DNA from 2 places in the Oceanobacillus sp. FSL K6-2867 genome. Region 1 is predicted to be linked to the other one. Evidence: riboswitches for the same ligand, from Rfam matches in the RefSeq annotation. Region 1 holds a riboswitch; the other holds the start of a gene.

What was found. A riboswitch is a leader RNA that binds a small molecule or an ion and turns the genes downstream of it on or off. The one in region 1 is predicted to bind cobalamin.
Region 2: it holds a riboswitch for cobalamin, as region 1 does, so the genes downstream of both, NSQ77_RS17970 (acyl-CoA dehydrogenase family protein) here and NSQ77_RS20470 (DUF4430 domain-containing protein) in region 1, are expected to answer to the same signal.

What each region holds. Positions count from the first base shown of each region.
Region 1 is NZ_CP150144.1:4,206,765-4,219,132, reverse strand. It holds gene NSQ77_RS20490 (ferredoxin) at 1-127, shown strand, start outside; gene NSQ77_RS20485 (hypothetical protein) at 245-1,438, opposite strand; gene NSQ77_RS20480 (RNA polymerase sigma factor SigX) at 1,428-1,970, opposite strand; gene NSQ77_RS20475 (ECF transporter S component) at 2,063-2,578, opposite strand; gene NSQ77_RS20470 (DUF4430 domain-containing protein) at 2,583-3,017, opposite strand; cobalamin riboswitch at 3,168-3,357, opposite strand; gene NSQ77_RS20465 (ATP-binding protein) at 3,431-5,197, opposite strand; gene NSQ77_RS20460 (response regulator transcription factor) at 5,197-5,913, opposite strand; gene ccsB (c-type cytochrome biogenesis protein CcsB) at 6,018-7,208, opposite strand; gene NSQ77_RS20450 (cytochrome c biogenesis protein ResB) at 7,266-8,903, opposite strand; gene resA (thiol-disulfide oxidoreductase ResA) at 9,090-9,668, opposite strand; gene NSQ77_RS20440 (pseudouridine synthase) at 9,721-10,464, opposite strand; gene NSQ77_RS20435 (spore maturation protein) at 10,536-11,066, opposite strand; gene NSQ77_RS20430 (nucleoside recognition domain-containing protein) at 11,068-11,652, opposite strand; gene NSQ77_RS20425 (D-alanyl-D-alanine carboxypeptidase family protein) at 11,654-12,368, opposite strand, start outside.
Region 2 is NZ_CP150144.1:3,717,940-3,730,307, forward strand. It holds gene NSQ77_RS17950 (dicarboxylate/amino acid:cation symporter) at 272-1,495, shown strand; gene NSQ77_RS17955 (3D domain-containing protein) at 1,907-3,199, shown strand; gene NSQ77_RS17960 (hypothetical protein) at 3,457-4,395, shown strand; gene NSQ77_RS17965 (hypothetical protein) at 4,469-4,933, opposite strand; cobalamin riboswitch at 5,140-5,334, shown strand; gene NSQ77_RS17970 (acyl-CoA dehydrogenase family protein) at 5,545-7,227, shown strand; gene NSQ77_RS17975 (NAD(P)-dependent oxidoreductase) at 7,236-8,102, shown strand; gene NSQ77_RS17980 (CoA-acylating methylmalonate-semialdehyde dehydrogenase) at 8,129-9,589, shown strand; gene NSQ77_RS17985 (enoyl-CoA hydratase/isomerase family protein) at 9,745-10,791, opposite strand; gene NSQ77_RS17990 (BCCT family transporter) at 11,318-12,368, shown strand, end outside.

The DNA of each region.
Region 1 (12,368 bases):
TACTTCTGTTATCCCTGAAAGCTGTGAGGAAGAGTTAATCGATGCATATGAAGGATGTCCAACTGATTCCATTAAAATCGCAAAAAAACCGTTTCATGGTAATCCATTAAAATATATTGAAGCATAAGTTTAAGATTATCCTAGCAATGCTTCTGGATTGGTCACTTGTTGATACTAGTATACATGGAAAAAGTGTTTTTGAAAAATATATTTTCAAAAACACTTTTTTAATTTTATCGTTTATTTATCGCCTTAAATCAACAGGATTGGCTGCCTTAGGAACCCTTATAGGATCGGAAAAATTATATTTACTAACTTGCTGCAATGGTGAATTCTGAAATTGTACTTTTTCAAATCCATAGCTTTTTGCAGTCATTAATATGGCTTCTACCATTGTTAAAACATCCTGTTTATCAGTGAATACTTGCTCATCAACGAATGTCAGCTCTAAAAGATTGCCACTAGATTGAACTTCCAATTGGATTTCGTTTGGAATAGTTTGCTTAATATTAAAATCAGGATCATTTTGACTCATTTCACTAATTGCCTCTTCAATTGATAGGTCATTTGAAGCTGGCACTGCAATCAAAAATTCCTTATTGTAAAGTTTGTAGACCACCTTATCTGGATGCAAATTCATTTCTTCTACAAACCCTATTGGTCCTAAGTCAACCCCACCTTTAAAAATGGCTTTTTCAATACCTAGTGGTGTAAACATCATTTCAAGCATCTGTTCAAACACATATGCATTTGCTGAACCTTCTCCAATTGAAAATTCATCTCCAAGCTCAATAAACACCTCTCTATCTTCCCTATTTAGTTCAAATGAAGCTCCTTCAAGTAAATAGCCAGCCGTATTCCACGTATCTTCTTGAATAAGTGCTGCCAATTGGTTATAGTATGCAGCAACATCTACAGACCCCTCTGCAACAAAAGTAACCGGTATAATGTATTGATTATTCGCATCTGCGACGGCACCATATATAAGTGTTCCACCCTCATCAGCAGAAATAACATGGCTTTGAGCTGGGGTTTGATCCATCGCCATCCGAATCTCAGTGGATTCGTCTAAAGATTCTTCCTGGTTATCGTCAGCTATATCTCCAGAATTGGCTTCTTGCTCATCATTGCTCTCCATCTTTCCCGACTCTTCCGTACTATACGTATCAGCTGCGTTATGATTAATGGCATTGTCTGCCTGTTGATTGGAGGTGTTATAGAGTATAAATGGAATTATTGCTAAAAGTACAGTTACCAACACGGTTGCTAAAACAGGAACTGCTTTTATCTGTCTTTTCCTTTTTGGTTTCACTTTCTGACTATCTTTCATTTCCGAAGAGATGCGAGTGTATAATTCCGATTTATCTGTTTTATCCTTGATTACAGGAAGCTGTTTTATGTCAGCGATTATTTTCTCAAGTTCCTTATTAGTTCTCACTAGCATCTCCTCCTTTCTTGTTGCCTTCAACCATCGCTTTTTTTAATGCCTTTAATGCACGATGCTGAGTCGTTTTCACCTTACTAACGGTAAAATTAAGTATTTCAGCAGTTTCTTGTATGGAAAAGGATTGCAAATAACGAAGTATTATTACATTCCTTTGGTCCAGTGTACAATGGTTTAAGTATGTATACACTTGTTTGATTTGATCGTTTTCTTCGGCGACTTCTTCTGGAAGCTTGCTTAAATCAGGTATTAAACAACCCTTATCATTCCAATTAAAGAACTCATATATTCGATCTCTTTTCCTTTTTAATGAACGGAAATAATCATACGTAACGTGTCGTGCAATTGAAAAAAGCCATGTTTTCTCACTGCTTTCACCCTTGAAATTATCATATGATTTTAACACTTTTATATAAACCTCTTGAACCAAGTCTTCTGTCGTCTCTCTGTCTTTCACCATATAGAAAATGTATTGGAAAAGGTCTTGATGGTAGGTATCATAAAATTTATCGAAAACGGCCTTCATAAAGACCCTCCCGTTCAATTATATAGTCGTTATAAATCTAAAAAGGTTTCAACTAAACTATAATGGATATGAAGAAAAAATACCAACTGAAATCAGTCGGTATTTTTTATGTCAAACCTATTATATGCATATTCTTTAAATAAAAAGGAGATAATCGGATACAGAAGCACTATAAAAATTGCGTTGCCAATTGCATGACTTGTGTCAAAAGGAAGTCCCGCAATATAATATGGCCAAAACTTACCTGTAACCTGGTATGTGGTTAACGATATAATGAAGCCATAAAAATATCCACTAAATATTGCAAAAAGGACAATAATAACAAATGGTACACGTTTTAGCATTTTACTTAATAGTCCACTTATTAACCCAATTATTCCCCAGGAGACGGTTTGCCAAATTGTCCATAAGCCCATACCCAAGAGCATATTTGAAAGAAATGTAGTTAAAATTGCTAATAATAGAGCGGACATTGGACCAAGTATAATACCACAAATAATAATTAACGCTGTGACAGGCTGTACGTTCGGAATAAATTGAAAGATATATCTTCCGCCAACAGCCAAAGCCGCTAGTAGTGCAAGAATTGTAAGTCTATATGTGCTCATTTAGTTATTCCCAGGATTGTAAATCAAAAACAACAACATCTCCAGGAGATAACTCATATTCACCAGCACCAACTGTTGCCATTTCATCGTTTACGAAGAACATCCATGCAGTTTTCTCTTCATCACTAGCTGCAACCCGTTCTATACTTGTAATAAACTGACCGTCATGCTCAGTTTCGATGTAGAAATTCTCTTCCATGACATCCATCAGAATATCGCCTTGTTCAATCTCGATCTCTTCTTCAGCTACATATTCTTCCCCTTCATTGATAGAAACAGTAATACGTACCGAATCTTCTGCAACTTCTTCAGACTGTGATGAATTATTTGTGCTTACTGACGTGTTTTGGTTTGTATTGTCGTCTGATGAACAACCAAACAGCAATCCAATTGTCATGAGAGTGACCGTAAACTGGAAAATCCATTTTTTCAATTTCATTCCTCCTCCATTTTATTTGTAACTGGAAATGTTTATGAACTAAAAAAATCCAGCTCCTCCTATGAGCCGGATTTGTAGACAAACAAATAATTATAGACAAAAAGCTATATGTATTCGAATGTCTCAATCACCATACCTCGGGAGCATTGAGAGATGCAAATTGAATTTGGCAGGTCTACTGACTGATGATTCAAACCTACTTTAAGCCCTTCCCGTAAATAATTACAGTGGCATTGCTTATTTCGTATCAATTACAGTTGCGAGGACAGTACCAGATTCTCACTGGTTTCCCTATTCTAAGAAAAAGAAGGAAACTTTCACCTTTGCATTTTCTATGAATATCCAAATTCAATATATATGTTTTATCCCAGTTCAAAAATTATCATAGCATATCACATTAGAATAGAAAAGCTCTAGTGATTGTGTTTATTTTGCGGAAGTCTAAAGCTGAAAGCAGTACCCTGATTTAGCTTACTTTTAGCAAGAATCACACCATGGTGCGCATCAATGAGATGTTTCACGATAGATAGCCCTAATCCTGTACCTTTTTTCTCTTTATTACGAACTCGTGATTTATCTGCTTTATAAAAGCGTTCAAAAACAAATGGTAAATCTTCTTCCGGAATCCCGCTGCCACTATCTTCAATTTCCACATATAGTTCATTTTCACGATTGGCTATTGTTACTTGGACTTTACCGCCTTCTGAAGTATGACGCAGCGCATTATCGATAAGATTTGTAAAAACCTGTTCAATTCGATCTGGATCAAATATTGCTTCTGGAACATCGATGGCCAATAATAGAGATAACTCAATACCGTTATCAGCAGCTAAACTCTTGAATTTATTAACAACCCGCTTTGCATATGATTCTACTTCTATTGTCTCTAAATTTAACTGTATTTGCCCAGCTTCCATTCTCGCTAGATCAAGAAGTTCATTTACAAGTCGGCCCATGCGCAATGATTCCTCATGGATTATTTGGGCAAGTTCATTTTTAGCTTCTTTAGTATCTGCAATATCGTCTACAATTGCCTCACTATATCCTTGGAGCATTGATATTGGTGTACGCAACTCGTGCGAAACATTTGCGATAAAATCTTTACGCAGCTTATCTAACCTTCTTTCATCTGTCATATCACGAATTACCGCCACCGCACCCCTAATATAGGATTGATCATATAATGGTGTCATTAACATAACGTAACTTCTGCCCTGCAGGCTAATTTCCCGAAGCACAGCCTGTTCACTTTCAAAAACTTCTTGAAGTGCTTCATTAAGTTCACTGGGAAGTTTGCGGTTTTGGTCATCTGTAATATCATTCTCGAAGTACCAGTTTTCCATATATTTTTTGGCTGGTGGATTAATAACAAGAATATCACCATTTCGGTTTATCGTTACGACACCATCTGCCATTGAACTAACAATACTTGATAATTGTTCTTTTTCTTGTCTTAGTGCATTAATATGGAATTTCAGCTGTCTTCCCATGCGATTGAATTCTGTTGCAAGCTCGCCAATTTCATCATGTGTCAAAACAGGAACCTTAGTATTGAATTCGCCTCTGGTAAGGTTATATGCCGCTTCCCGCATTTTTATCAGTGGAGAAGTAATTCTTGTCGATAAAAAGACAGCAAAGAATGTAGTCAGCATAATTGCAATCCCTGCACTAAGAAGAATCAACTTTGAAGTTTGTGCTTTTGTTTGGTAAATTGCATCCAACGATTGGTAAACAAAGATTGCTCCGCCCGATTCAATTGGTGATCCCACAATCATAATTTCATTATCCTCATCAGGCAGAAAAATTTGTTTCTTTATTTCCCGGCGATTATAAAGAACTTGTCTAAATTCTTCGCTTTCTTGAATCCAATGCTCTTCAGCTTGCATTAAATCTTCATCACTGCTAGTGGAAGTCCATAGATCGTCCTGCTCGTATACAATTACAATTCGGCTAGATGGATCCTTTAATAGCTCAGTCATTTCCTCAATAAATTCTCTATCCTCATCTCTTTCAACGAGAGTAGAAATTTTTGTCGCCGTTTGCAGCATATCATCTTCCGCTTCAAGTATATGGAAATTTTCAAAGAACTCCATTAGAAAAAATGACAAAACGAATAAAACAAATGCAACCAGCAGCAGAATGGTTAATGAGAGTTTTCCAACTACACTACGCCAAAACATTATACATCATCAACTTCAAATTTATAGCCAACACCCCAAACAGTTACAATCATTTTAGCTGCCGGCTTGGATACACTGCTTAATTTTTCCCGTAGTCTTTTCACATGTGTATCTACTGTACGTAAATCACCAAAGAATTCATATTGCCATACTTCTTTCAAAAGATGTTCCCGATTAAATACTTTATCCGGTGATTTCGCTAAAAAGCATAGTAATTCGTATTCTTTCGGTGTCAAGCTTACTTCTTCTCCGTCTGCCGTAACACGATGTGCATCATGGTCAATCGTAATATGTGGAAATACTAAGATATTTTTTGAAGCAGTATCAGCTTCCTGAAAAGATGCTGCAGTCACTCTTCGCAATAATGCCTTTACACGTAAAACAGCTTCTCTTGGGCTAAACGGCTTTACAATATAATCATCTGCTCCAACTTCAAAACCTTGTACGCGATTGGCTTCTTCTCCTTTAGCCGTCAGCATAATAACAGGAGTATCCTTTTCTTTTCTCAGTTCTTGACATGTTTCGATACCATCCATTTCAGGCATCATAATATCTAATACAATGACATTATAATCATTGTTTAAAGCCTTTTCTAAAGCATCTTTTCCATTTTCGGCTTCTTCCACAACATAATCTTCGCGTTCCAAGTACATGCGAATTAGTCTGCGAATTCTTTCCTCGTCATCAACAACTAATATCTTTACATTTTCATCCATAAATAACTTCCCCCTATGTTCTACACTGTATATAAGTATAAACCAAACCTAATGAAAAGTATAAAAAAACGAGGTATCCCATGATACCTCGTTACAGTTAACAATCAAGCATAGGAATGCAGACCTGCTAATACGAGATTAACAACGATAAGGTTAAACATAATAATTGCAAAACCACCTACTGCTAACCAAGCGGATCTCTCCCCATGCCAGCCTCTCGATAAACGCAGATGTAGAAAGGCTGCATAGAAAAACCATGTAACAAGTGCCCAAACCTCTTTTGGATCCCAGCCCCAGAATCTTCCCCATGCAATTTGGGCCCAGATAGCTGCGAAGATGAGACCTCCTAATGTGAATACAGGAAATCCAATAGCAACGGAACGATACATAATCTCGTCTAATAGGTCCGGTTTTACATTTTTTAAAAGTGGCTGCAGCTTTGCTCCAACGCGTTTACGGATAATTAAACGTACAAGGCCATATATGATTGTCCCTGTAATAAATGACCATATGACAGTATTGAATTTTCTGCCAGCGTCCGCGCCTTGCATCCATGTTGGCGTTTCGAACCACGGTTCCAGGACATCCTCAGTTAGTAATGTCCCTTCATTCGGACCGGCAATAGCTGGTAAATGATAATCTGTTGTAGTCACAGTACCGGCTTCCGTATATTCAAATTCAGCATGATAGTCCATAATATTAAATGAAGTTGTGATAACAATAAAACCAATAAACAGGAACATGACATACATTACAATTTCAAGCCATAGGCTCCCCTTATTTAAGCTTGATTGATCAATCTGTCTGATAAGATACATGATACCTGCAGCAAAACTAATGAATAAAATTCCCTGTCCTAAAGCTACAGTAGTTACATGAATATACAACCAATGACTTTGCAAGGATGGCACCAATGGCGAGATATCTGTTGGAAACATGCTTGCATATGCAATGATTATCATCGCAATTGGCAGTGCAAATAACCCAAGGAAGCTTAGCCTGTAATAAAAATAAAGAATGATAAAAGCTAGCACCATTGACATTCCAAGAAATGTCATAAACTCGAACATATTGCTGACCGGGGCATGGCCACTTGCAATCCACCTTGTTATCAGATAAATCAGCTGCGCAATAAAACCGACAATTGTTATCGTGATACCAATTGTTCCAGATTTTGTTTTTTGTCTTCTTTCCGATTTGTTCTGTCTAATCGTCGCCCCAAAGAATAGCGTAGCAACCAAATATAAAATGAATGCTGTATAAAGCATCGTGCTACTTAGACCAAGTAAGTCCATTTAAATTCCTCCTCATCCTAAAAAACGGTTGCTGCGAGCTGTCAGCTCGCAGCATAATTATTCCTCTAATTCCTGCTGGTCGCGGGCCATTGTAAATGATGTATTTTCAATTGATTTTTCAATTTCCTTCTTAATACCAAACCAGTTTTTATTTGTATGTGCAGCCAATAAAATGCCATTTTCATTTGGATGAATCCAGATTCTGCGGTGCTGCCAATACATTCCCTGAATAACTCCAATCATGAATATTGCTGCCCCTAGAATAAAGAACGGCAAGGTAAAATCAACTCGCAAGGTCAACCCACTGGCATCGTGTAATTCAAAATCCTCAATTCCTAACTTATATTCATTTTCTCCTGTTGCGTCAATATTCTTTCCGATACCGAGAAAACTTATTTCAGGAGTATCACTATCAGGAGGATATACAAGCATCACGAAAGCAGGATTTCTTGGAAAATTCGTTTGTGATGCTGGAACACCATTATCCAGAATATAATCTGGATAATATTGATCTACTTGTATACGGAATCCGTTGTCCAATTCATATGTAGACTCAGGGTTCGTTAGATCAACAGTAAATGAACCTAATGAGGTTTCATCCGGATCATTTGTTTCATGAACTTTAAAAGTCATATTTGAAAACTCATTTACTTGATAGCCTTGTTGGTACAATGTATACTTGTCAAATTTAGCTGGTTTATTCATCTGGATGGATTGTTCCAAAATTGGCTCCAGTTCCGGTTCAGCGCCTGGTACTGAAGCATTTTTTGCTTGATAAATTACAATATCTGTTTGAAAATTACTTGGTACTTCCCCTTCTTTTTGAATTGCCTCGGCAAATCGTTCATCATTTTCATCATGTACTTCCATGGTAAATTCTTTGTTTTTGATATAGTACTCCCCTTTAGTGCCAGGTAGTACGATTTGTTGTCCTTCTCGAACCCAAACAAATTCTTCCGTATGCATCAGCGGAGTTGTCCGTAAAATCGCTGCCAATAGAATAATGATCAGTCCAATATGGTTAACATATGGACCCCATCTTGAAAATCTGCCCTTTTCAGCTAGGATATGACCGTTTTCATCGGTAATTTTATAGCGTTGTTTTTTTAAACTTTCTTTAACCTTTTTGATATCCTCGTCAGTAACATGGAATGACTCACCATATAAGCGCTGTCTATTTAAAAATGATTCATGACGTTTCGCCTTCTGCCTTTTCAATGCTTTATATAATGGTACAAATCGGTCAAGACTGCAAATAACAAGCGATATACCAATAAGAGCAATTAAAAGCATGTACCACCATGAACTATATAAATTATGAAAGCCTAATTGATAATAAATTAAACCTAAAATGCCATAACGATCTTCATAAAATATCGCTGGATCACGTGATACTGCATCTGCCGGTATGTATATTTCTTGCGGAAAAATTGTGCCGATCATTGTAGCGACAAGCGTTATTACAATTAGCCAAACACCAACTTTTACAGAAGAAAAGAAACTCCATATTTTATCAATTATGGATTTATTGTACGTTTGTGAGCGGCGGGCTGTTCCGTCATAGCGCATATTCAGCAACTTTTTTCCTTCATTGCCATCTATGTGCTGGTTGCCTTCAATTGGCTTTCCGCAAGCTTCACATAAAACCGTACCTTCTGGATTAACGTGCCCACACTCACATTTGATTTTATTCATTTAAATCCCTCACAATTGCTTTAAAGTAGAGTTCAAAAGAATGATAAAAAGGACCGAGAAGTTCGAGGTGGCATAGCTTTGAGTAGCGGAACGTATGCAATTAATACGTGAGCAACGCAAAAGTAAGCCAACGATGAAATTCGATGTGTCATCTTTACCGGACTTTTTGAACAACCTTTTTCATGTTCAATTTGTTTGCGGTTGTATTTCTTGTAAATATCCTTCGAGACTTTCTAAGCTAAGTGCTCCACTAACGACTTCCTCGATTTCTCCTTCAGGATTGATAAAAAAAGTGCTCGGTAATGGTACGACTTTATATAAATCTCTCACTTCACTCGTTTTATCATGAAGAATTGGAAATGTTAAACCATAATCATCAATAAAACGATCAACTACAAGTTCTGTCCCATCCAAACTAACTGCAACAATTTCAATTCCTTTTTCTTTGTATTCAGGATAAAGCTCTTGCATATATGGCATTTCCTCTTTACATGGTTTACACCAAGTTGCCCAGAAATTAAGCATGACACCTTTTCCTTTAAGCTCACTAAGCTGAACGGATTCTGCCTCATGGTTCTCACTAATTTGCTGAAGTTTAAAGTCTGGCGCCTTATCTCCAACTTTATAACCGCCGCTATCCTCTTGTAAATTGGATACGAGCGCAAATACCACCGCTGCTACTAAGACACCAAGAATCGCTGTTCTAAAAATGAACCGGTTTCTTTTTTTCTTTTGTTTATTACTTTTTATCTGATCCAAACTCAAAATTATCACTCCCACACCGTATTATATCATTGATGTAAAGTACGAAATTTGACTATTCTTTAACAATTTTGGAAGCTTGATTTCTGATTTGTTTTATTTCTTTCGGTGTCAATGGACGATAATCTCCTGGCTGCAATCCATCCAATGTAAGCATACCATATTTTTCTCTTTTTAATTTCATCACAGGGTAGCCTAACTGCTCCATCATTCTTCTAATATGACGATTTTTCCCTTCATGCAAGGTTAATTCAAGCACCATTGTGTTTTTTTTCTTATCCGTAGATAAAATCGTATAGTTCACTGCTTTTAAAATATCATCATCTGCTTTAATCCCTTTTCTTAGCTTACCAAGTTCTTTTTTATCAGGAATCCCTTTAATTTTAGCGACGTAGACCTTGTCTATTTCATGCTTCGGATGCATTAAAAGGTTAGCAAATTCCCCATCATTTGTTAATAGCAGGATGCCTGACGTATCGTAGTCCAATCTGCCAATTGGAAAAACTCTTTCTGTCACTTCCTCCATTAAATCAATTACAACTTTCCTATTTTTGTCATCCTTCAAGCTGGAAATAACTCCTCTTGGTTTGTATAGCATGTAGTATACATGGGATTCTTTTTCCAGCGGAACACCGTTCACTTCAACTTCGTCATCACTTGTAACTTTTGTGCCAAGCTCTGTTACAGTCTGTCCATTTACACGGACTTTCCCATCTATAATAAGCTGTTCTGCTTTTCTTCTAGAGGTTATACCGCTTTGCGCAATTACTTTTTGTAGTCGTTCACTTTGATTTGCCATTTTATCACCATACTTCTACTTTATTTTCTACATAATAATAGCGTTAATGGTACCATTAACGCTAGTTTTAGTTACCCGAATACTATTTTAACAATAATGATGGTTGAAAGTATAGCAATTAGGTCTGCCAGCAGTCCGACTTTCAATGCATAACGCATCTTCTTTATTCCAACCGCTCCAAAATAGACAGTTAATATGTAGAGTGTTGTATCTGTACTTCCTTGCATTGTTGATGCTAACCGCCCAATAAACGAGTCAGGACCATGTGTTGCGATCAATTCGGTTGTCATGCCCAATGCAGCTGTGCCAGAGATTGGTCGTACTAACGCAAGTGGCATAATATCAGCTGGTATGCCGACCAGTTGCAGCAGTGGGGTAATGCTGTTAATCAATGCTTCCAATGCTCCTGAACTGCGAAGTATTGCAATCGCTACAATCATACCTACCAAAAAAGGAAGCAAAGAAAATGCCATTTTGACACCTTCCTTACCTCCTTCTACAAATAATTCGTATGCTGGAACTCTTTTGATTACTGCAACGGATAATACGATGAGTAAAAAGGTTGGAATAAGCCAGGTGCTTACAAGCGTGATGATCTCCATATCATTTCCTCCATGTACTTTTATAGTGGTAAAAACGATCAATTAAAATAGCGCTGGTAACCGCAATTCCACTCGCAATAATTGTAGTTCCAACAATTTCAGTTGGCGAAACAGAATTATATTGCATACGAATTGCAATTACAGTTGTTGGGACTAGTGTCAAACCAGAGGTGTTTAATGCAAGAAAGGTAATCATTGAACGCGACGCAGTTTCTGAGCCGCTTATTCTTTTCATTTCCTCCATTGCCTTAATTCCAAGTGGTGTGGCAGCATTTCCTAAACCAAATAGATTAGCTGTAATATTCGATACAATATAGCCGATTGCCGGGTGATCTTTTGGTATATCTGGAAACAGCTTCACGATAACCGGCCGGAATACCCTGGCAATCCCTTTTAGGATTCCAGCGTTTTCTGCAATTTTCATAATACCCAGCCAAAAAACAAGAATGCTGATAAGACTAATGGCTAGTGTTACTGCCTCACTTGCACTTTCAAAGATTGCTTTATTAACTTCATCCATTGTCCCATTAAACATTGCGAAAACAATTCCTACAATTGCCATACATGCCCAAATTATATTGATCATTTTACTTCAGTCCAATTATTTGTAACAAAATTGACGTAAAAGACTGTTTGAAATTATGATTGTTCGGCTCCAAACGATTTTGAAAAATATGTGTTTCCATCAGCTGCTCATCATCCAAGTAAAAAACGGTTTTCCCAATAATGTTCTCATTCGTCGTTAAATAATCTGAAAGCAGAAACGTATTCGAAGTCAGTACATCTATTTCTTCAACAGATAAAGGATAGAATATCTCCTCCTCTACAAAACCGTTCACCGTTAAATTTGTTTCATTCAACCTGTACTTTATTGGTCCTTCGTCTGAAAGTGGCTCCATCTGATAATTTTCATACCCCCATTCAAACATCGAGATATGATCGTTCCAATCATCTGGTGCATCAAGCGTCACCGCAATTAACTTCATACCGTCTTTTTCAGCAGTGGTTACTAAGGTTCTACCGGTTTGCTTCGTATAACCTGTTTTCCCCCCAGTACAGTATTCATAAAATTGTGTGAGCAGTCGATTTTTATTTTTCCAGCTATACGATCTGCTTTCAGCCATATAAGTCTCCGTACCGCTTATTTCCTGAAATATTTTGTTTTCCATTGCATAGCGCGTAAGTATTGCCATATCGTATGCTGTGGAGTAATGGGTTTCTGAATCAAGACCGTGAGGGTTATCGAAATGTGTATTTGTCATCCCTAACCATTTTGCTTTTTCATTCATCATATAAACAAAT
Region 2 (12,368 bases), 490 kb from region 1:
TTAAAAAAGGTCATAGAAATTAGAAACTGTATGGCTGGATAAAAGCAAATTAATTTATAAGTTGTAAAACTCTAAATCCTTGGATGATAAGCAATAGAGAACAAAATTAATCAACATCATTGTAAGCGTTTACCTCAAAAAACAAAAGCTGGGAGGGGATAAAATTATTTAGGAGTATATCTAATCAGATAATAGTTATTCGTTAGCCATACAGTAGATTCAAAGGAACCATTTGATTCTTAACTTAAATTAAGAAGGGTGGTACAGCTATATGAGCTTAACGAAAAAAATATTAATAGCTCTTATACTTGGTATCATAGTAGGGATGGGACTCACCTTTGTACCAGAAAGCATGTTTTCGAATATCGATATTTATGTGCTGACACCAGTAGGGCAGATTTTTATAAACTTAATTATGATGATTGTTGTACCAATTGTATTTGTATCGATTGTACTTGGAACTGCGGGTTTGGGAGAGCCTGCTAAATTAGGGAAAATAGGTTTGCAGACGATTTCATTTTTCCTTGTTACTACTGCAATTGCTATTTGTATCGGTCTTGCATTGGCATTTTTTATAAAACCAGGTGCAGAAGGTGTATTTGATATAGGAAATGCAAGCTATGAAGCAAGCGAAGCACCTCCTGTAATGGATACAATTATTAATATCATTCCGGATAATCCGATTAGTTCAATGGCGGCAGGAGATATGCTGCAAATTATCGCATTTGCAATTTTTATTGGGGTTGCTCTTGCCTTCTTAGGTGAGAAAACACAAGGCATCAATCGTTTGTTTGAACAAACAAACGAAATACTAATGTTTCTAGTAAACCTAATTATGAAAGCTGCTCCATATGGTGCTTTTGCTTTAATAGCCTCTGCAATTGGAGGTGCTGGTTTAGATGCTATTGGTTCAATGGGAGCATATATGGGAACAGTTATATTAGGCTTGTTTATTCATGCGCTAGTCATTTACAGCATAGCCATCTGGTTCCTTGGAAAAGGAAATCCATTTGCATTTTATAAAGGATTTTTTCCAGCAATGTCTGTTGCCTTTAGTACGTCGAGCTCGAATGCAACACTTCCGGTTTCCATGAAAGCGGCACAAGAAAATTTAGGCGTCAGTAAAGAAATCAGCAGCTTTGTACAGCCATTAGGTGCAACCATTAATATGGATGGAACTGCGATAATGCAAGCTGTAGCTGTAGTTTTTATTGCCCAGGTATATGCAATCCATTTAGATTTTACTGCTATCATCATGATTATTTTAACTGCCACCTTGGCCAGTGTGGGGACTGCAGGGGTTCCAGGAGTTGGTTTAATCATGCTTGCCATGGTATTACAGCAGGTTGGTCTCCCTGTTGAAGGAATTGCTCTTATAATTGGTATCGATCGATTACTGGATATGCTTCGAACGTCCCTTAATATTACAGGGGATGCAACTTGTGCTTATATCATCTCGGAAAATGAAAAGCGATCCAGCTTAAAAGCAAAATAAGCACTGAAAAAAATAGTAGCTAATTAAGAAATAAAGCAATCTCCAGATGTTTGTCATGGAGGTTGCTTTTTTGTTTACAATTTTTTTTCATAATATCGCAATAAATAAGCTGATATTATATTCGTTTATTCATGAAATCAATGAAACCCTCAGTTATTCTGTTAATCAGCTCTCACCCTCTGTTTGTTCTGCAAATCTGCTAATGTAACAAAACAATCATAAGCCCCTGTGAAATATAATTGTAATATAACTATAATATCTATGACATTTGATAATGTTATACTACAACAAGCCTAGATTAGGAAAAAAATAGTATAAAATACATAATTCACATAACTGCAGACAAGCCGATTCTATCTTCTTGTCTATATAGAGAGACGTAGTCGTGAATTAGAAAACGGGGGAGTCAATTTGAATAGAACCTTAGCAAAACTAATCGCAGTTATGATGATTGTTGGTTTAAGTTGTTCGTTTTTTAGTATCCCGGCCTTTGCAGATAGTACAAGCGAATTAGAAACAATTCGTGAGCAACGCTCAATTATTAATGAAAATTTGACAGAAGCTGAAAGTGAAATTGCAGATGTTATCATAGAGTTAGAGACATTAACAAATGAAATAGCGCGGGTTGATACAGCTTTACAAGAAAATAAGAAATTGTTGAGTGAAACAGAAAATAAGGTTGACGATACATTAGAAGAAATCTCGATTCTAGAAGAAGAGATGAAAGAATTGGAGAAGAAGATTGAAGAAAGATATGAAATCTTGAAGAATCGAATCGTTTCTACACAGCAATCAGGCGGTAAAATCAGTTACTTAGAAGTAATCTTCGGTTCACAAAGCTTTGGTGACTTTATTTCAAGAGTGACAGCAGTGAACACAATTGCGAATTCGGATGCAGCATTAATTGAGCAGCAAGAGGCAGATATCCAATTAGTAGCAGAAAAACAAGCAGCTGTATTCGATAAACTAGATCAATTAAATGAGCTAAAAGCAGAACAAGAAGAAACACAATCCATGATTGCTCAGCAATTAGAGCAAAATAAAGAACAAAAATCATCATTGGAACAAAAGCAACACCAATTAGCCGCGATGGCAGATGAATTACAGATAGAAGATAGTACACTTGCTTCATTGGAAGGTGAAGTGAAACAGCAAATTGCAAAAGAAAAAGAACAGCGTGAAATTGAATTAGCACAAGCTGAACAAGAAAAAGAAGCAGCAAAAGCGAAGGAGAAAGAATCCGAAAAACCTGCTAAAACGCAAGTTGCCTCTGCTCAAGATAAGCCTGCAGATGAGGGTAAAATAGTGCAGCTGGCTAAGGAAGAGAAGAAAGAAGAAAAGAAAGTTGAAGAGAAGAAAGAGCCGGAAAAGGAACCGAAAAAAGAATCTAAAAAGAAGGAATCCGCTTCTAATGGCAAAACTTTTACGGTGACATCGACTGCATATACGGTTAAGAGTGCTGGAGGTTCCGGTGTTACATCAACTGGAATTAATCTTAGTAAAAATCCAAATGCAAAAGTAATTGCCGTTGATCCAAGTGTTATTCCATTGGGCAGTATTGTTGATGTAGAAGGCTATGGTCACGCTATTGCCGGTGATATCGGCAGTGCAATAAAAGGGAAAAAAATCGATGTGTTTGTACCAACTCAAGCTGATGCTTATAAATGGGGAGTTCGTACAGTAAAAGTTACCATTGTAAAATAAACGATTTTACTAAAGGAAAGTATCCGTTAAATCGGATGCTTTCTTTTTTTGCAAATAAGAATAAGTTTATTTTTGCATACATTACTGCAAAAGGTCAGCTATCTAAAGTTTATGCTAAAGACTTCTAAGAAAGCCCAGAGGATAACTGTATTGTAAATGAATGCTTGAAAAGGAGTTAAGCACAGCTAATAATGAAACTTAGCACCCTGCTTTTACGTAGATAGAATTAGGACATACCATTCTAGGGGGCGATTTATATGTATGAAGAGATAAATGAGCAGCTCATCCAAGTAAGAAGTGCAATGAGCAAAAAACGAAAGTGGGAGAAGCAGCTTGCAGATTATGAGACAGAATTAGTAGTGGTTGAAAATGAGATTAGCAGGTTAGAAGAGCAGCTTATTGCAGAGAAAAAAGACGTTCAGAAGCTGGAACGGATTGGAATAACAAATTTAATACAAACACTTTTTGGATCGAAGCATGAAAAGCTAAGACAAGAAAAGCAGGAAGCTATTGCGGTACAGCTGCAGCTTGAAGAAGCAGAAAAAACCAAAGATGAGATTAGCTATTCCATAAATGAATTGCATCATAAATTGCAAGGAGTCGTGGCTGCAGATAAGGACTATGAGTTTCTTTTGTCTGCGAAGGAACAAATTATTAAGGAAAAAGATGCTGCATTCGGAAATCGTTTATTTGAATTAAATGATCATGAAGGCGATATAGGAGCATACATCACAGAGTTAAATGAAGCGATTGAAGCAGGCTATGATGTAGAACATGCACTGAATAATGCAATGGGTTCCCTTGAAAGTGCAGAAGGTTGGGGGACATTTGATATGTTTGGTGGTGGGATGACTTCGAGTATGGTTAAGCATGACCATATTGATAAAGCGACAGATCATATCCATCATGCACAAACGAGGATGCGTAGCTTTCAAAAAGAATTATTAGATGTCGATGAAGTAACAGACTTGCAAATCGATATTTCAGGAATGCTGAAATTTGCTGACTTTTTCTTTGATGGTTTAATTGTTGATTGGATGGTTCAGGGGAGAATTCAGGACTCTTTACAACAAGCAAGGGACCAGCATGCTGGCGTTGTATCGATTATACGGAAATTAGAAACGTCCTTGACAGAAAAAGAAATAGAGCTGTCTGCCATCCAAACAGATAAAATAGCGCTAATAGAGCAACTATAAATGGATACCTTCCTTAACTGCCAGATGTAGAAAAGGAAGGTGTCAGGTATTTAATAATAATATAGCTTTTATTCTATTTTTCCAATGAAAATTCTGCTGCAATATCAACACCGTCTAGAATAAGTAATGTCGCATCATATGCAAATTCTTGTACTTTTTCAGGCTCCACATCGTCTTTTATTTTATATTCTAAGTGAACAGACATTTCTGTATTTGGTTCGAAATACTCGGAATATCCGCTGCCTAAAGATAACATCTTATTATAATTTGTATGCTTCTCCATCACCATCACTTCAGATAATTTCTGATTTGGTTGTATGACGAATTCAATTCCGAACGGATGCTGTCCAGGATAATCAAAATCACTTTCAATTGGTATTTCGCCATTATTTTTGATTTTGAAATCGTAACGTAATATACCTTCCGATTGAATAACCGTTATTTCTGTATCTGTAATTTCAAGCTTGTTTTGATTTTCAAAGCCCGTTAGGAGATTAAATACGAGAAATAGTATAAACAAAAACCCTATTTTTTTCATGCGTTCCCTCCTTTATTTGTGTCATAATGTAGTGTGGAAATAATTAGTAGTTCCTATGCATAGATTAAAGAATTTATCGTAGTGAATCAATAAGAAAATCAGCGGCTGGTTTGAAAATTGTAAATGATGTTGATGAGAGCTCTTTAATTCAAAGCGTGATTATGTTGTTAATTTAAAAGAAGAGTGCTATAATTTAAAAATAACTGAATAGTTTTGAAGATGTAGGTGCAATGAAATTTAATTTTATTGCTTAAAAGGGAAGTTCGGTGAAAACCCGACGCTGTCCCGCAACTGTAATAGGGAGCAATTCGATGGATACCACTGTTTATTGTTGTAAAATGGGAAGGTTCGAATTGCGATGATCTAAAGCCAGGAGACCTGCCTATATCTAGCGGCATTTATTCCTACGAGGATAGGAGGTGTTACGTGTATTATGAAGCCTTGTAATTTTAAAACAAGTTTGCTTGTTTTTTATCATGCGCACTAACAACTTCCATATGGAATGTTAGTGTGCATTTTTTATGTGATTTTGCAAGGGATTGAAGTGGGTTGACTGAAAAACAAGTACATTTAAAAGTAAGACTATGTTCTTTTAATAAGGAGGCGGGCATGTGAAGAAGGTTGAGACAACTAAAAAGCATACGCTATTTCCGAGCGAGCAATCAGTCACGTCTGTCGACCTCGATGAGGAAGAAAATCTAATTGCTAAAACCATTGATAAATTTATTCAAAAACAAGTAACACCAAATATGACAAAGCTTGAATCGTATGATTATGAACTTGCTAAAAAACTATTTCGCAACGCAGGAGATCTTGGATTATTAGGTGCAGAAGTTCCCCAAATATATGGGGGTATGAATCTGGGCAAAAAAGCTGCAGGTTTAATTGCTGAACGAATAGGTTATGGTGCATCATTTAGTGTGTCCTTCAATATTCATACAGGTGTAGGAACACTTCCATATGTATATTTTGGTACACAGGCGCAGAAAAAACAATATCTGCCGAAGCTTGTATCTGGCGAATGGGTTGGTGCGTATGCATTAACAGAATCAAATGCTGGATCAGATGCACTGGCTTCAGAAACAACTGCAGTTTTAACTGAAAACAGTGATGAATGGGTATTAAATGGTGAAAAGCAATGGATAACAAATGCCCATATTGCCAGCGTTTTCGTGGTGTTCGCAAAAACGAAAAATGGTATTACAGCATTTATTGTAGAACGATCAATGTCCGGTGTTTCAATCGGGGTAGAAGAAAAGAAGATGGGCATTAAAGGCTCATCAACTGCAACCTTGATTATGGATAATGTTATGCTGTCAGCTGATCAAGTGCTTGGTCAAGTTGGGAAAGGACATCTCATTGCACTTAATATATTAAATCTTGCTCGTCTAAAGCTTGCCTTTGCTAATGTAGGCACTGCAAAACAAGCGCTGTCGTTTGCAGTAAATTATGGAAAGGAACGAAAGCAATTTAATCAGGAGCTTGTCTATTTTACAATGATTCAAGAGAAGCTGGCAAATATGACTTTAGCAACTTTTGCAGCTGAATGTACAGCGTATGTAACAGCGAATAGGTTAGATAATCTGCAAACCAACTTATCAAATCAAGAAGACATTGTTGCTCGTCTTTCTAATTATGCAGTTGATTGTTCGATTAATAAAGTCTATGCATCGGAAGCTTTGCACTATGTTGTAGACGAAGCCTTACAAATTCACGGTGGTTACGGATATATGCAAGAATATGAAGTAGAGCGTTTATACCGGGATGCAAGAATTAATCGATTATTTGAAGGAACAAGTGAGATTAATCGCCTTACAATTGTAAGATCTTTCTTGAAATTGTATCGTAATGATAAATCGATAATTGAACTGGAAGAAACACAAAACCATTCTCAAAACTTATTTATCCGCTATTCCAGCAAGCTATTAAACATGATTTTGAAAGCGGTTACCAAAGAAGGTGATATCATTAAAGATGATCAAGAAATTCAACGAATGCTTGCGGATATCATCAAAAAAATTTACGTAATGGAATCTGTACAGTTAACTGCTCGAACAACAAAATCAAATCAAGATTTAAAAGAAACGATGGCAGAAGTAATTTGTGAAGAGGGGTATTTCGAGGTTGAAAGGAATACCATTGCGATTATATCCTCGGTTGTTTCAGATGATGCTAAAAAGCGAGAGTTCTTAGATGAAATAAACAATTTTGCATTGCCGATGTATTCCAACTTGATTGACAAGAAGCGTAAGATAGCAATGGAAGTAATTTCAAATAATGGATATAAGAAATGAGGGAGTATATGAAGAATATCGGTTTTATTGGTTTAGGGAATATGGGGCTGCCAATGTCAGCTGGGTTGGTTAACTCAGGGTATCATGTTATGGGCTACGATTTAAATGAAGAAGCGTCACTCTCTTTGAAAAAAGCAGGTGGGGAAATTGCTTCATCTGTGGCACAGGTCGTAGAAAAAAGTGAACTCATCCTGACGAGTCTTCCGTCGGTAAAAGCAGTGGAAGAGGTCTACTTAGGGAAAGAAGGATTAATTACGAATGCCAAGCCAGGACAGCCGTTAGTAGATACAAGTACAGTTTTTCCTGCGTTAAATGTAAAAATTTCAGAGGTTTGTAAAGAGCATAACCTTGATTTTTTGGCATCCCCTGTGAGTGGGGGAGTCATAGGCGCTGTAAACCAAACATTAACTGTAATGGTTGGAGGATCACAGCATGTCTATGATGAAGTGCTTCCAGTTTTTCAAGTGCTTGGAGAGAATATATTCCATGTTAATGAGCAAATCGATAGTGGAACGACGGTAAAGTTGATTAATAATCTATTGATTGGTTTTTACACTGCTGGAGTCAGTGAAGCATTACAACTAGCAAGCAAAAAGAATATTGATTTAGATGAATTGTTTTCCATGTTGAATGTGAGCTATGGACAGAGTCGGATATACGAACGAAACTATAAGAGTTTTATTGCGGAGAACGATTATAATCCGGGATTTTCTCTTAAACTGCTGAGAAAGGATCTCGAATTTGCAATGGAGCTTGCAGACGAAAGTCACCTTGCTTTACCAATCAGTAAATCGTTACTCCATTTATATCGGTCAGTTGAACAAGAAGGTTACGGCGATCAGGACATGGCAGTGCTCTATGAACAAGTAAAATAACAATCCAATAAAAAGGAGGCAAAACAATGATTTCTTCAGATGTAAAGGTTATGAAAAATTTTATAGATGACAGCTGGGTGGAAGCTGGAAGTGGAGAAACGATGACAGTGCCAAATCCAGCTACAGGAGAGACAATCGCACAGGTTACGATTTCAGGTAAAGCAGAAGTTGACGAGGCAGTAGCTGCAGCAAAATTGGCTTATGACGATTGGGAAGCTGTGCCTGTTCCTAACCGAACGCGATTATTATTTAACTATCTTCATTTACTAAAAGAGCAAAAAGAAGCGTTAGCAAAAATTATTACAATGGAAAATGGAAAGTCCTATAAGGATGCACAAGGGGAGGTGCAGCGTGGAATTGAAGTTGTTGAACTAGCAACATCAACGCCAAATCTGATGATGGGTGACGCATTGTCAGGCATCGCACAGGGAATTGATGGTTCTATTTGGCGATATCCAATCGGTGTCGTTGCAGGGATTACACCATTTAATTTTCCAATGATGGTTCCGCTCTGGATGTTCCCATTAGCCATCGCTTGTGGTAATACATTTGTGTTAAAAACATCGGAGCGAACACCAATACTTGCAGAACGATTGGTTGACCTGTTTTATGAATCAGGATTTCCGAAAGGTGTATTAAATTTAGTAAATGGAGGCAAAGAGGTAGTAAATCGGTTCCTGGAGCATCCAGATATTGAAGCAATCTCCTTTGTCGGTTCAGAGCCAGTTGCAAAACATGTCTACCAAACTGGTACAGCTAATGGAAAGCGTGTACAGGCGCTTGCTGGTGCTAAAAACCATGCAATCGTTATGCCGGATTGTAATTTAGAAAAAACAATTCAAGGTGTAATTGGTGCTGCATTTGGCAGCAGTGGAGAACGCTGTATGGCATGTTCCGTTGTTGCAGTTGTAGATGATATTGCAGATGAATTCTTAGAGAAGCTTGTGGCAGAAACAAAAAGGCTTAAAGTAGGAGATGGCATGAATGAGGACACCTTTGTTGGTCCACTTATTCGTGAAGCACATAAAGAAAGAGTCATTGGCTATATTGATTCTGGTGTTGCAGATGGCGCCGATTTATTAGTTGATGGCAGACATATTAAAGAGGAAACAGCAGAAGGTTATTACGTTGGTGCTACGATTTTTGACCATGTTACAACCGATATGAAAATTTGGCAAGACGAAATTTTTGCACCTGTGCTGAGTGTGCTACGTGTAAAAGACTTAGAAGAAGGGATTAAGGTAACAAATCAATCGAAATTTGCTAATGGGGCTGTCATTTATACGGATAGCGGAAAGAGTGCACAGCAATTTCGTGAAAAAATTGATGCTGGAATGGTTGGCATCAATGTCAATGTTCCTGCACCAATGGCATTTTTCGCATTTGCTGGAAATAAAGCTTCCTTCTACGGAGACTTAGGTACGAATGGAAAAGATGGCGTTCAATTTTACACGCGGAAAAAAGTAGTAACAGAGCGATGGTTTTAGTGAAAAGTGATGATTCTGTTAGTTGAAGGAGGACTTCCTGCACCTTCAGCATTAAAAATACACCTGAGGAAATTCAGGCAATTTGAAAACCACAAGAAAGCAGAAAACCCGATTCCCCCTAGCTAAGGGATTCGGGTTTTTAATGAGTGCTATAATCAGTATGAGCTTTGGAAAAAAGAATCAACCATTGATGAAGACACTTCGGATAGTTGTTTGTAAATGTATTTTGGGTTATGGTCTTTGTCAATTACTACCGACCGAACACCTTCATAAAAATCTTCTGATCTTAGGAAATTGGCAGCAACGATTAAATCCGTGTCTAAGCATTCCCTTAGTGATTTCGTTTCTCCTTCGATTAGTTGCCTCAAGGTAACCTTTAATGATACGACTGATTTAGATAATAATGTTTCTCTTGTCTGTATGGAAAAATCATCATTATCCGCTTCTAATGAATTAATAATTTCTTCTATAGTAGGATAAGCGAAATGTTTATCAATATCTCTCTGTAAAGTAGCAAGTTTTCCTTCTTCTGGATCTGATTTAAATTTTTGGACAACGTCATCAAGTGCAGCGGGTTGGTTCTGTTCCTTATGCCAATCAATTGTATTAATTTGCTCAAGCAATGGGGTTAAATGCTCACTTGGAATAAAAGCATCAGCTCCATTAGCATAAAGAACATCGGAAGCTTTCAGCACATTTGCAGTCAGGGCTAAGTAACGCCCAAGATGACCTGGAGCCTTATTTAAAAAGTAAGCTGCGCCAACATCCGGAAAGAAGCCAATATTCATTTCCGGCATGGACCACTTTGTCCGTTCTGTAGCAATTCGGTGGCTGGCCCCTTGAGAAAGTCCGATTCCACCGCCCATTACAATTCCATCAAGGCAGGCAAGAATTGGTTTTGAAAAGTCGGCAACGAGCTGATCTGTTTCATACTCATCTTGAAAGAATTGCATCGACCCCTCAAATGCTGTTTCATTCTCCTTGGATTGATAGAGCTTCTTAATATCTCCACCAGCACAAAAACCTTTTTCGCCTGCACCTTGAAGAATAATAAGCTGTACAGCTGGGTCTCTTTCCCACTGGAAAAGCATGTTCTTAATCGAGGTAATCATTTCATGGTTTAATGAATTAATAGCCTTTGGACGATTTAATGTAATCGTTGCAACACCATTTTTAGCGGTTGAAAATAAAACTTCATTCATTCGTTTCTCCCCCTTATCCATGCTGATTTTGAGAGCGTTGTCCTTTGTGCATTCGCTTAGTGCTTAACTGCTGTTTATAAAAAGGAAAATCTTATCATCCTTTATCTTCTTAAGATAAGCAAATGTATGTTGCTATCATATCAATTATTATCCTGTTTTTACTATCAATATGATTTGTACGTTATGAAATTGAAAGAATACACACTTCTGCACATCTGGTTTTAGTTAGCTAGAACTTTTTATAAAACAGTATGAAACGGAGCTTTTTAGAAATAATAAAATTCAGGACCATCCTGTTAGATGCAAATATATCAATGATCGTGTTATCGCTCGCCCATTATCAATACAATAGTTAAATACCCATACAGCTTCTTTATCATTTAAGAATAGTTATCTATTGTAATCAACGTTTTTTCTAGTTATACTTTAACTTTATCCAGAAAAGTATCAGCTCTCGATTTAAACAAAATCGAACAAATTGTAGCGAAACTTAAATGATGTAAAGCATATTAAAAGGAGTTTTAGAATGAAGTCAACAAACAAAGTACAACCTGTTTTTTATTGGGCCATCGGGATACTGGCCATAATTATTTTTTCTGGTGTCATATTTCCCAACACCCTTGAGAGCATAACCGGAAGTATTGAACGTTTTATTTCTACAACATTTGGATGGTATTATTTAATAGTCGTTTCATTTTTTGTGGTTGTATCCTTGTTTTTTATTGTAAGTTCTTATGGAAATATTAAGCTTGGAAAAACTGATGATAAGCCAGAATATGGCTATTTAACTTGGTTCGCGATGCTATTTAGTGCTGGCATGGGAATTAGTCTGGTCTTTTTTGGTGTTGCAGAGCCGCTATCACATTTTGCCATTCAGTCTCCTACCGTTACTGAAGGGACAAATGAAGCAGCGAGAGAAGCCATGCGATTTGTCTTTTTTCATTATGGAATACATGCATGGGGAGTTTACGCCTTTATTGCCCTTTGTATTGCGTACTTTAATTTTAGAAAAGGAAAGTCTGGTTTAATTAGTGCTACACTTTCACCGATTATGAATACAGAAGGTCTATCGGGTAAAGTAATCGATATCTTTGCTTTGGTTGCAACGGTTACAGGTATTGTAACCAGTCTTGGTCTTGGTGCAGTACAAATGAATGGGGGACTTTCATATTTAATTGACTTACCAATTTCATTCTTTATTCAAGTAATTATCATTATCGTGGTAAGTATGATATTTTTAACATCTGCTATGACAGGTTTAGATAAAGGGATTCGTTTACTCAGTAATTTGAACATGGTGTTAGCTTTTATCTTGCTTTTATTCATAGGGATATTTGGTGGAGCTACTCTATATTCGTTGGATCTTTTCACGAATACTCTTGGTTCCTATATTCAGACCCTGCCTGAAATAAGTTTACGTACTGCACCTGGCAGTCCTGAAGATCGCCAGTGGATTAGTGATTGGACAATGTTTTATTGGGCTTGGTGGATCGCTTGGTCTCCATTTGTAGGTACTTTTATCGCAAGAGTATCAAGAGGTCGTACAATTCGGGAATTTTCAATTGCGGTTTTAATTG